Regions from separate parts of the Pseudomonas sp. LBUM1678 genome, predicted to be linked through region 1. Evidence: riboswitches for the same ligand, from Rfam matches in the RefSeq annotation. Region 1 holds a riboswitch; the other holds the start of a gene.
The links. Region 1 has a riboswitch for cobalamin ahead of ACA070_RS17920 (CbtB domain-containing protein). Riboswitches for the same ligand answer to the same signal wherever they lie in the genome.
Positions count from the first base shown of each region.

Region 2: linked by a shared signal. The riboswitch ahead of cobO (cob(I)yrinic acid a,c-diamide adenosyltransferase) and the one ahead of ACA070_RS17920 (CbtB domain-containing protein) in region 1 are both predicted to bind cobalamin.

Region 1 is NZ_CP166775.1:3,942,303-3,947,590, forward strand. Features, by position in the region: gene cobN (cobaltochelatase subunit CobN) at 1-1,666, opposite strand, end outside; gene cobW (cobalamin biosynthesis protein CobW) at 1,670-2,731, opposite strand; cobalamin riboswitch at 2,830-3,043, opposite strand; cobalamin riboswitch at 3,221-3,448, shown strand; gene ACA070_RS17920 (CbtB domain-containing protein) at 3,569-3,760, shown strand; gene ACA070_RS17925 (CbtA family protein) at 3,772-4,476, shown strand; gene ACA070_RS17930 (cobalamin biosynthesis protein) at 4,473-4,886, shown strand; gene cobM (precorrin-4 C(11)-methyltransferase) at 4,985-5,288, shown strand, end outside.
Region 2 is NZ_CP166775.1:1,867,889-1,873,176, reverse strand. Features, by position in the region: gene ACA070_RS08480 (cobyrinic acid a,c-diamide synthase CobB) at 1-1,186, opposite strand, end outside; gene cobO (cob(I)yrinic acid a,c-diamide adenosyltransferase) at 1,183-1,794, opposite strand; cobalamin riboswitch at 1,876-2,109, opposite strand; gene ACA070_RS08470 (hypothetical protein) at 2,266-2,850, shown strand; gene ACA070_RS08465 (PQQ-dependent sugar dehydrogenase) at 2,918-4,231, shown strand; gene ACA070_RS08460 (O-methyltransferase) at 4,350-5,003, opposite strand; gene ACA070_RS08455 (C40 family peptidase) at 5,026-5,288, opposite strand, start outside.

The DNA of each region.
Region 1 (5,288 bases):
GGTTGCCGTGCTTGCCGACGTGGATCAGGCCGTGGGCGCCATAGGTGTTGCGCAGCCAGAAGTAGAACGCCAGATAGCCGTGGGGCGGCACCAGGTCCGGGTCGTGATACACCGCGCTCGGATCAACCTGATAACCCCGCGCCGGTTGAATGCCGACGAAGGTCAGGCCAAAGCGCAACCCGGCAATCATCATGCGTCCGTCACGGCACATCGGATCGATGTCGGGCGTGCCCCAGCGTCCCAGCACGGCTTGCTGATTGGCTTCGGGCAAGGCACTAAACATCGCCCGATAGGCGTCCATCGCCAGGCTTTGCTGGCAGGGACGCTGGTCAATTGTGTCGAGGTCATTGCTGACGCCGCCGAGCAATTGCTGGATCAACGCTGTGCCGCTCTCCGGCAATTCGGCGGGCAGCTGATAACCTTCGGTGTGCAGCGCACGCAGGATGTTCAGCGCGGCGGCCGGGGTATCGAGGCCCACGCCATTGCCGATACGACCGTCGCGGGTCGGGTAGTTGGCGAGGATCAACGCGATGCGTTTTTCGCGATTTGGCAACCGGGCCAGATCGATCCAACGTCGCGCCAGTTCAGCGACAAAATCCATGCGTTCCGGTTGCGCCCGATAGCACACCACGTCCGACTGACTGCGCTCGCTGCGCCACGCCAGGTCCTTGAAGCTGATCGGCCGGCTGATGATCCGCCCATCCAGTTCCGGCAAGGCGATGTGCATCGCCAGATCACGCGGGCCGAGGCCCTGTTCACTGGCACGCCAGCCCGGTTCGTTGTCCTGGGCGCAGATCGCCTGGATTACTGGAATGTTGCGGCGAAACGGTCGTAGATGCGGCGCTTCGGGGCTGGACTGGGCAAAGCCGGTAGTGTTGAGAATCACCCCCGCCTCGACTTCATCCAGCAGGTCCTCGACCACCGTCAGGCAGCCGGGCTCTTTCAAACTGGCCAGCGCAATCGGCAAAGGGTTGAGGCCCGCAGCCTGCAAACGCTGGCAGAAAACATCGATGAAAGCGGTGTTCGCCGCCTGCAAATGCGAGCGATAAAACAGCACCGCCGCCACCGGTTGACCGACCTGCCAGTCGGCTTGCCAATCGTGAAGGTCAGCGGGGCTTTTGTGCGGATGGTAAATCGCCGTGCGCGGCAGGGTTTGCGGCTCGGCCCAGGCGTAATCGCGATCCAGCCAGCGATTGGCCAGGCAACGGAAAAAATCCAGGGCATTGGCCATGCCGCCCTGACGCAAAAACTGCCAGAGCCGGTCGCGGTCGTCGGCAGCCACGGTGCTCAGGTCGCTGAGTTCCGGGTCCGGGCGATCATCGCCGGGCACCAGAATCAGCTGCACACCGCGTTGGGACAGCTCCACCAGACGCTCGACCCCGTACCGCCAATAGGCAATGCCGCCGTGCAGCGAAATCAGAATCACCTTGGCGTGGCGCAGCACTTCGTCGACATACAGGTCGACCGACGCATGATTCTGCACTTGCATCGGGTTGGCCAGGCGCACGCTGGGGTAATCGTCCGGCAACTGCTGCGCCGCTTCAGCGAGCAGCGCCAGGCTGGAATCACCGCTGCACAGGATCACCAGCTCGGCGGGGGTTTGTCCAAGGTCGGCAATGTTGTCATCCGACACGAAACCGCCGGGCTGGGTCCTGAGCAGGTGCATGGCTTAAGCGCTGAGCGCGGCGCGCAATTGCGCTTCGAGCAGCGCGGCGTCCAGTTCCTGGCCGATCAGCACCAGGCGCGTGGTGCGCGCTTCGTCGGCGCCCCACTGACGGTCGAAATGCTTGTCGAAACGCGTGCCCACGCCCTGGATCAGCAGGCGCATCGGTTTGTTCGGGATCGCCGCGAAACCTTTGACCCGCAGGATGCCGTGCTGGACCACCAATTGGGTCAGCGCGTCCAGCAGCAAGCTTTCGTCAGCCTGCGGCAGCTCGATGGAGATCGAATCGAAGGCGTCGTGATCGTGATCATCTTCACCTTCGTGGTGGTGATCGTGATGGCTGTGGCGGCTGTCGATGTGTTCTTCGGAACCGGCACCGAGGCCGATCAGCACGTCCAGTGGCACGCGGCCGCTGCTGGCTTCGATGACTTTGACGGCGGGCGGCAGCTCTTCGGCGACTTCCAGGCGCACGCGGGCCAGGTCTTCAGGGCTGATCAGGTCGGCCTTGTTGAGAATCACCAGGTCGGCGCTGGCCAGTTGGTCGGCGAACAGTTCGTGCAGCGGCGATTCGTGGTCCAGGTTCGGGTCGAGTTTGCGCTGGGCATCAACTTGATCCGGGAACGCAGCGAAGGTGCCAGCGGCGACGGCCGGGCTGTCGACCACGGTGATGACCGCGTCAACGGTGCAGGCGCTGCGGATTTCCGGCCACTGGAAGGCTTGTACCAGCGGCTTTGGCAGGGCCAGGCCCGAGGTTTCGATGAGGATGTGGTCGAGGTCACCGCGACGGGCGACGAGTTCGCGCATCACCGGGAAGAATTCTTCCTGGACGGTGCAGCACAGGCAGCCGTTGGCCAATTCGTAGACACGACCGTTGGCTTCTTCTTCAGTGCAACCGATGGAGCACTGCTTGAGGATCTCGCCGTCGATGCCCAGCTCGCCAAACTCGTTGACGATCACCGCGATGCGGCGGCCCTGAGCGTTGTCGAGCATGTGCCGCAGCAGGGTGGTTTTGCCCGAGCCGAGAAAGCCGGTAACGATGGTGACGGGGAGTTTGGCCAGTGTTTTCATCGGATGCCCTTTGGCAAGGTGGCGGGCATACGGGACGACAATCGCAGCGACGGGCGCGCGCGGAAGAGTTCGCCACCGGATCACCCCGCCCGGTTGTAGTGAGAATCTGTGTCGAGGCAGGTCTCCTGGCTGACGGTGTGCCGGGCGCTTGGCCTGGCATTCGCTGCGCCTTCCCGCGAACCCGTTGGACAGGGCTTGCAGTGGCGTGGCAGCGAACATCACCGTTCACAGTTGCGGGGGCAGCCGCGGCATCGACCGCGTTCCCTTCTTAGCTTCGGCAAATGCCGAAGAACCTCGAAAGCGCAAGGCTACGCATCGTCTTGGGGCGGGTCAATGTCTTGTGTCCGCCGCACCGGCCCCTTCGCGGGCAAGCCTCGCTCCTACAGGACGGCGGTGCTTTTGTAGGAGCGAGGCTTGCCCGCGAAGAATTCACCTCGGTCTCGAGATGAGAACCCATGCCAATTGACGCCAAACCCCCGCCCATGCTCTCCTACACGCCTTGTTACGGGTGCCCTTCACAGGGTGAAACGGGAAACCGGTGAATCATGTGCTTTACTCAAAGCCATGTCAGTCCGGTGCTGCCCCCGCAACGGTAAGCGAGCGAAGCGTCAGATCCACTGTGCCAGCAGTTCGGCATGGGAAGGTGATGCTTGCAGGTTCCGGCGAAAGCCAACACCCCTCGTGAGCCCGGAGACCGGCCCGCAACACAAAGTGACCATTACGATCACTGAATGACAAACCCGCGGTGGGCGGGCGCTGTTTGAACCTTTGCGTGCCCGACTCGCAGGGGTCTTCCATGCGCTCTATTCACCCGCTGACAGACCAGAGGGAAGCGCCATGTCGATCATCAGCAGCACTCGCCACACAACGGCCAGCACCACCACGACCCTGACTCAACGCCTGAGCGCTGCCGTTTGCGCATCGATCCTTGGCGCGTGCCTTGTGTATTTCGCCGGTTTCTCGCACATCGAAGCGGTCCACAATGCCGCGCACGATACCCGTCACAGCTCCGCCTTCCCGTGCCATTGAGACCTGCTGACATGATCAAGCGTATTGCGCAAACCGCAGGTTTCACCGGGCTGCTGGCCGCCCTGTTGCTGACCCTGCTGCAAAGTTTCTGGGTGTCTCCGCTGATTTTGCAGGCCGAAACCTACGAAAAATCCGAGCCGGCCGCGGTTGAAGTTCACGAACACGCCGCCGGTGTCGCCGCTCACACTCATGATGCCGAAGCCTGGGAACCGGAAGACGGCTGGCAGCGCGTGTTGTCGACCACGGGCGGCAATCTGGTCGTTGCCGTCGGTTTCGCCCTGATGCTCGCCGGTCTCTACACCTTGCGTGCACCGACCAAAACCTCCCAGGGCTTGCTTTGGGGCCTGGCCGGTTACGCGACTTTCGTGTTGGCGCCAACCCTCGGCTTGCCGCCTGAACTGCCAGGCACTGCGGCGGCAGATCTGGCGCAACGGCAACTCTGGTGGGTCGGCACGGCCGCCTCCACGGCTGTCGGCATTGCGTTGATTGTGTTTAGCCGTCACTGGCTGATGAAGATCCTCGGCGTGGCGATTCTCGCTGTACCTCACGTGATCGGCGCGCCGCAACCGGAAGTGCACTCTATGCTCGCTCCTGAAGCCCTGGAAACGCAGTTCAAAATCGCTTCGCAGCTGACCAACGTCGCGTTCTGGCTGGCCCTGGGCCTGATCAGCGCCTGGTTGTTCCGCCGCAAAAGCGATGGCCAATACCACGCATGACCGATACCCGCACAGCGCCGACTTTAGTCGTCGGCCTGGGCTGCCAGCGCGGCTGCCCTGCCAGCACACTGCGGGCGCTGCTCGATCAGGCATTACAGGCGCATAAAATCGGACTTCACCAGATCAAGGCCCTGGCCAGCATCGACCTGAAACGTGATGAACCTGGCCTGATCGAGTTGGCCGCGCAACTCGCATTGCCGCTGATGTATTTCAGCAGCGAGCAACTGCAAGGTTACAAACCGCAACTCAGCCATCATTCGGACATCGCGTTCGAACGCACCGGCTGCTACGGCGTGGCGGAAAGTGCCGCCCTGGCGTTGGCCGAACAACTGGCCCAGGCACCGGCGAAACTGCTGATTTCGCGACAAAAATACGCCCAGGCCACCCTGGCATTGGCCTGCGTTGCGTAAGATCCCCGATAATCCCCGCCTTCGATCATGAGCAATCTTCATCTGAAGCCTTGCCCACGCCATTTTTCTGACAGACTCTTTTTTCAAAGGAACGGACGATGACCGTCTACTTCATTGGCGCAGGTCCCGGCGACCCGGAACTGATCACCGTCAAGGGCCAACGGCTGATTCGCAGTTGCCCGGTGATCATCTACGCCGGCTCTTTGGTGCCCGCCGCCGTGCTGGAAGGCCATTGCGCCGAACAGGTGGTCAACAGCGCGGAATTGCACCTGGAGCAGATCATCGAACTGTTCAAAACCGCCCATGCCAACGGCCAGGATGTGGCGCGGGTGCATTCCGGTGATCCGAGTTTGTACGGGGCGATTGGTGAGCAGATTCGTTATCTGCGAGAACTCGGGATTG
Region 2 (5,288 bases), 2.1 Mb from region 1:
CATTCGGACTGAGCCCACGGGCAATCGGCTCAAGCTCAGTGCTGGTCAGCGAGTGGTGATAGGTGTGCCCGCGCAACGAACCTTCCGGCAACTCCACCGCTTGCAACGCCAGCGCCGCAAGACGCTTCTGCATCACCGCATCACCTTTGAGCAAGCCCACCAGTTCAGCCCGAGTACCTTCGACATCGGTCAACGAATCAAGCAGGTACAGCATCCCGCCACACTCGGCCAACAACGGTTTGCCGGCGGCATGATGGGCGCGGATCGCATTGAGCATCGAGGTGTTCTGTGACAGCGCCACATGGTGCAGTTCCGGATAACCACCCGGTAGATAAAGGCTGTCCGCCTCTGGCAAATCAGCATCGCGGATCGGCGAGAAAAACAGCAGTTCGGCGCCCATGGCCCGCAGCAAATCCAGGCTCGCACCGTAGGTGAAAGCGAACGCCTCATCACGGGCCACTGCGATTCGCACGCCGGCCAGCAAAGGCTCTGCGACGATCATTTCAGGCGCCGCGAATTCCACGGGCGGCGGCAGCGCCACATCGCAACTGCTGGCCAGCGATTCAGCCGCCGCATCGAGGCGCAGGTCGAGATCGTTCAACTCGCTGGCCTGGACCAGACCGAGATGACGACTCGGCAGTTCAATCCCGGTCTCGCGCGACAACGCGCCGTACCAGCGCAAACCTTCAGTCAGGCTGCCTTCGAGCAATTGCGCGTGCCGCAACGTGCCCACACGGTTGGCCAACACACCGGCAAACGGCAAGTCCGGCTGATACTTCGCCAACCCCAACGCCAGCGCACCAAAAGTCTGCGCCATGGCCGTGCCGTCGATCACACCGAGCACTGGCACACCGAAGTGCCGCGCCAGGTCAGCGCTGGACGGCGTGCCGTCGAACAGCCCCATGACGCCTTCGATGAGAATCAGGTCGGCTTCACCGGCGGCTTCCCACAACAGACGACGACTTTCCTGCTCGCCGACCATCCACATGTCAAGTTGATACACCGGCGCACCGCTGGCGCGCTCGAGAATCATCGGGTCGAGAAAGTCCGGGCCGCACTTGAATACGCGAACCTTGCGCCCCTGATTGCGATGCAAACGGGCCAGCGCGGCCGTGACGGTGGTCTTGCCCTGACCGGAGGCCGGCGCGGCGATCAGCACCGCCGGGCAATGACGTGGCTGATTCACAGCTCGACGCCTTTTTGCGCTTTGATCCCGGCCTGGAACGCGTGCTTGATCACGCCCATTTCGGTGACTGTATCGGCCAGCTCGATCATCTCCGGCTTGGCGCCGCGACCGGTGACCACCACGTGTTGCATCGGCGGACGTGCCTGCAAGTCAGTGAGCACTTGATCGAGGTCGAGGTAACCGTGCTTGAGGGCGATGTTCAGTTCATCGAGCACCACCAGGCCGATCGACGGATCGCGCAGCAGTTCGCGGGACACTTCCCAAGCCGCTTCGGCGGCGGCGATGTCACGCTGGCGGTCCTGGGTTTCCCAGGTGAAGCCCTCGCCCATCACATGAAAACGCACCTGCTCCGGGAAGCGCCGGAAGAACAGCTCTTCACCGGTGCTGTTGCGCCCCTTGATGAACTGCACCACGCCGCACTGCATGCCATGGCCCATGGACCGGGCAAGCATGCCGAAAGCCGAGCTGCTTTTGCCTTTGCCGTTGCCGGTCAGCACCAGCAGCAGGCCGCACTCATTGGGCGAGTTGGCGATGCGTTCGTCGATCACGGCTTTTTTGCGCTGCATGCGCGCCAGATGGCGTTCGTCACGATCAGGGGAATCAGTCATGGGGGAGCTCTCCGTTGAGGCTGGATAACGGCGGGCAGGCACAAGAATAGACGGCAAGAAGCCTGGCATCGCCCACCGTGATGCCGTTGGATGAATCAGGCCGGTCTCCGGGCTCATGAGCGGCTTGCGCCGGACTGCGCGCCTTCCCATGTCGACAGTCGACACAGTGGCTCAAGGCACAGTCTTCACTCATTTACCGTTGCGGGGGCAGCGCCGGGATCGTGACGTTTCGTCGCGTGAAGATGGTCACTCACCGGCTTCCCTGTTTCACTCTGTCGACCTTCGCCACAGAGCACCTGAAACAAGCCGCGAAGGTTAGAGGGTTGGGGGTGGAGCGTCAATTGAAGACAAAGCGCGGGCGAGCGATATACTGCCGCCGGTCAATTTACTGACACCCCAACTTGCACCACACTGTCAGCAGTGATATCAAAGCGCCACAACCCAACATCACAATTACAAAGGGTGAGCAACATGCAAGGCATGATCATCAGCAATCCGAAGCTGGAATTCCTGCGACCGGTGCTGGAACGCTGGTTTGACTGTATAGACCGCTACAATGCGGTGCGCGGCGATAACGACACGCCTTACTGGTATGACGAAAAAGCCAACCTTGGCTTGCTCTCCGCCGCGGCCTGGATGGCGGAAATGGTCACGCTGCAACAAACCCCAACGCGCAAGCAGAACGAAGAAGGCGAACGCAACGGCCGTGCCGATCTGTTTATCGCCTCCCCCGAAGAACGCGCCTACCTTCAGGCCACTCAACGTTGGCCGAAGGTCAATAGCCTGAACCTGAGCCAGGCGCTGCAGGACATCACCAGCAACGCCAAACGCATCAGCTACGCCAGCGACCTGAAACTCGGCTGCCTGTTCGTTGCGCCACAAAAGGCCCAGCAGAGCGCGACGCCGGAAGAACTGCAGGACATGGTCGACGACCTGCAAAAGGAACACAGCTGCGCCGTGGCCTGGTATTTCCCGTACGCCTATCGCAAGTTGCGCAACGAAGCCGGCAACTATCACCCCGGCATCGCCGTGCTGTTCAAGGAAGCCCGCGGCTGACCGGTTGAACCATCGCGCTTCAAATCTTCTCTATGATTAGGTCAATGCATTCATAGGGAAGATCCGCATGCGCAAGCCCCAGCTCGTTCTCGTCATCGCGCTCGCCGGAGGGCTCGCCGCTTGTGGTGAAACCTCCAGCTTGCAAGTCTCCGACGGTACCGGCCCGTCACCCAAGCTGCCAGAACCGAACAAGACCCTGATCCCGACGGTGAATATCGCCCCGGCGATCGGCTGGCCGGAGGGCGCGAAACCCACTCCTGCGGCGGGCACTCAAGTGGCGGCATTTGCCGAAGGGCTCGATCACCCGCGTTGGCTCTACGTGCTGCCCAACGGCGACGTGTTGGTGGCCGAAACCAACGCGCCACCGAAACCCGATGACGGCAAAGGCATTCGCGGCTGGGTAATGGGCAAAGTCATGGGCCGTGCCGGTGCCGGCGTCCCCAGCCCGAATCGCATCACGCTGCTGCGGGACAAGGACCACGACGGCATCGCCGAAACCCGCACGGTGTTCCTGGAAAACCTCAACTCGCCCTTCGGCATGACCCTGGTCGGCAACGACCTGTACGTCGCCGACACCGATCGCTTGCTGCGCTTTCACTATGAAAATGGCGACACGGCGATCAAGTCGCAGCCGATCAAGGTGGTCGATCTGCCGGGTGGGACGCTGAATCACCACTGGACCAAAAACGTCATCGCCAGCAAGGACGGGAGCAAGCTGTACGTCACGGTAGGCTCCAACAGCAACGTCGGCGAAAACGGTATGGATCAGGAAGAAGGTCGGGCGGCGATCTGGGAAGTGGATCGCGCCACCGGTAATCACCGGATCTTCGCCTCGGGGATTCGCAATCCAAACGGTCTGGCCTGGGAACCTCAGACCGGTGCCCTGTGGACGGCGGTCAATGAGCGGGACGAAATCGGCAGCGATCTGGTGCCGGACTACATCACTTCGGTGAAGGACGGCGGCTTCTACGGCTGGCCCTTCAGCTATTACGGCCAGCACGTTGATATTCGCGTCGAGCCGCAAAACCCGGATCTGGTGGCCAAGGCCATTGCGCCGGACTACGCGGTTGGCCCGCATACCGCGTCGCTGGGCCTGTCCTTTGCCGAGGGCAACGCACTTCCAGCGCAGTTCAAGGAAGGTGCCTTCATCGGCCAGCACGGCTCGTGGAACCGCAAGCCACACAGTGGTTACAAAGTGATTTTCGTCCCGTTTGCTGGCGGCAAGCCGACCGGGCAACCGGTTGATGTGCTCACAGGCTTCCTCAACGCGGACGAGAAAGCCATGGGCCGGCCTGTGGGCGTAGTGATTGATCAGCAGGGAGATTTGCTGGTGGCCGATGATGTGGGGAACAAGGTGTGGCGGGTGTCAGCCGCGAAGTAACTGCAACACACATCCCCTGTGGGAGCGAGCCTGCTCGCGATGGCGTCAGCATAACCAGCAATGATGTTGCCTGACGCACCGCTATCGCGAGCAGGCTCACTCCCACAGGGCTTCGCGTTTAGCGTTTGCGGCAGAGCGTGAGCCCATCACCTAGAGGCAACAACGACAGATCCACCCGCGAATCATCCTTCAACGCGCGATTGAGCGCCTGGATGGCTCGGGTGTCTACGCTTTCGGGATTCTGCTCAAGCACCCGCCCGCTCCACAGCGTGTTATCGAACACCGCCAGTCCGCCGACGCGCAGCAGACGCAGTGCATGCTCCAGATAGCCCGGGTAGTTGGCTTTATCGGCATCAATGAAGATCAGATCGAACTGCCCAGGCTGATCCAGCATGGCGAGGGTTTCCAGCGCAGGCGCCAGACGCAGATCGATGCGATGGGCGAGGCTCGCCTCCTGCCAGTAACGACGAGCAATAGCGTTGTAGTCACCGGGGATATCACAGCAGATCAGCGAACCGTCCTCCGGCAACGCAGCGGCCATGCACAAAGCGCTATAACCGGTGAACGTACCGACTTCCAGCAATCGTTTTGCGCCGATGAGTTTGACCAATAACGCGAGGAACTGCCCCTGCTCCGGCGCCACCTGCCAGCGGGCCATGGGCAGCGCCTGGGTTTCGTCGCGCAGGCGCTTGAGCAACGGCGTTTCCCTCAGGGAAACGTCGAGCAGGTATTGGTACAGGGAATCATCGAGATTGAGTGTGCGAGCGGTCATGACAACCTCTTCGGACAGGACGCTACGGATTGCGGGCCAAGTGCTCAGGCTGCAGAACGCGCTTGGCACTCAGATAAGCCTTCTGCCAGTAAGCCTTGGACAAGCTGTCCAGCTTCACCGTGCCGCCAGTGGCTGGCGCGTGGACGAAGCGGCCTTCGCCGACGTAGATACCGGCATGGCTGACCTGGGAGCCGCCATTGGTGGCGAAGAAGATCAAGTCACCGGTTTGCAGGCCTTCCTTGCCAACGCTGGCCGCTTGCATGCTGATCATTTCGCGGGTGGTAC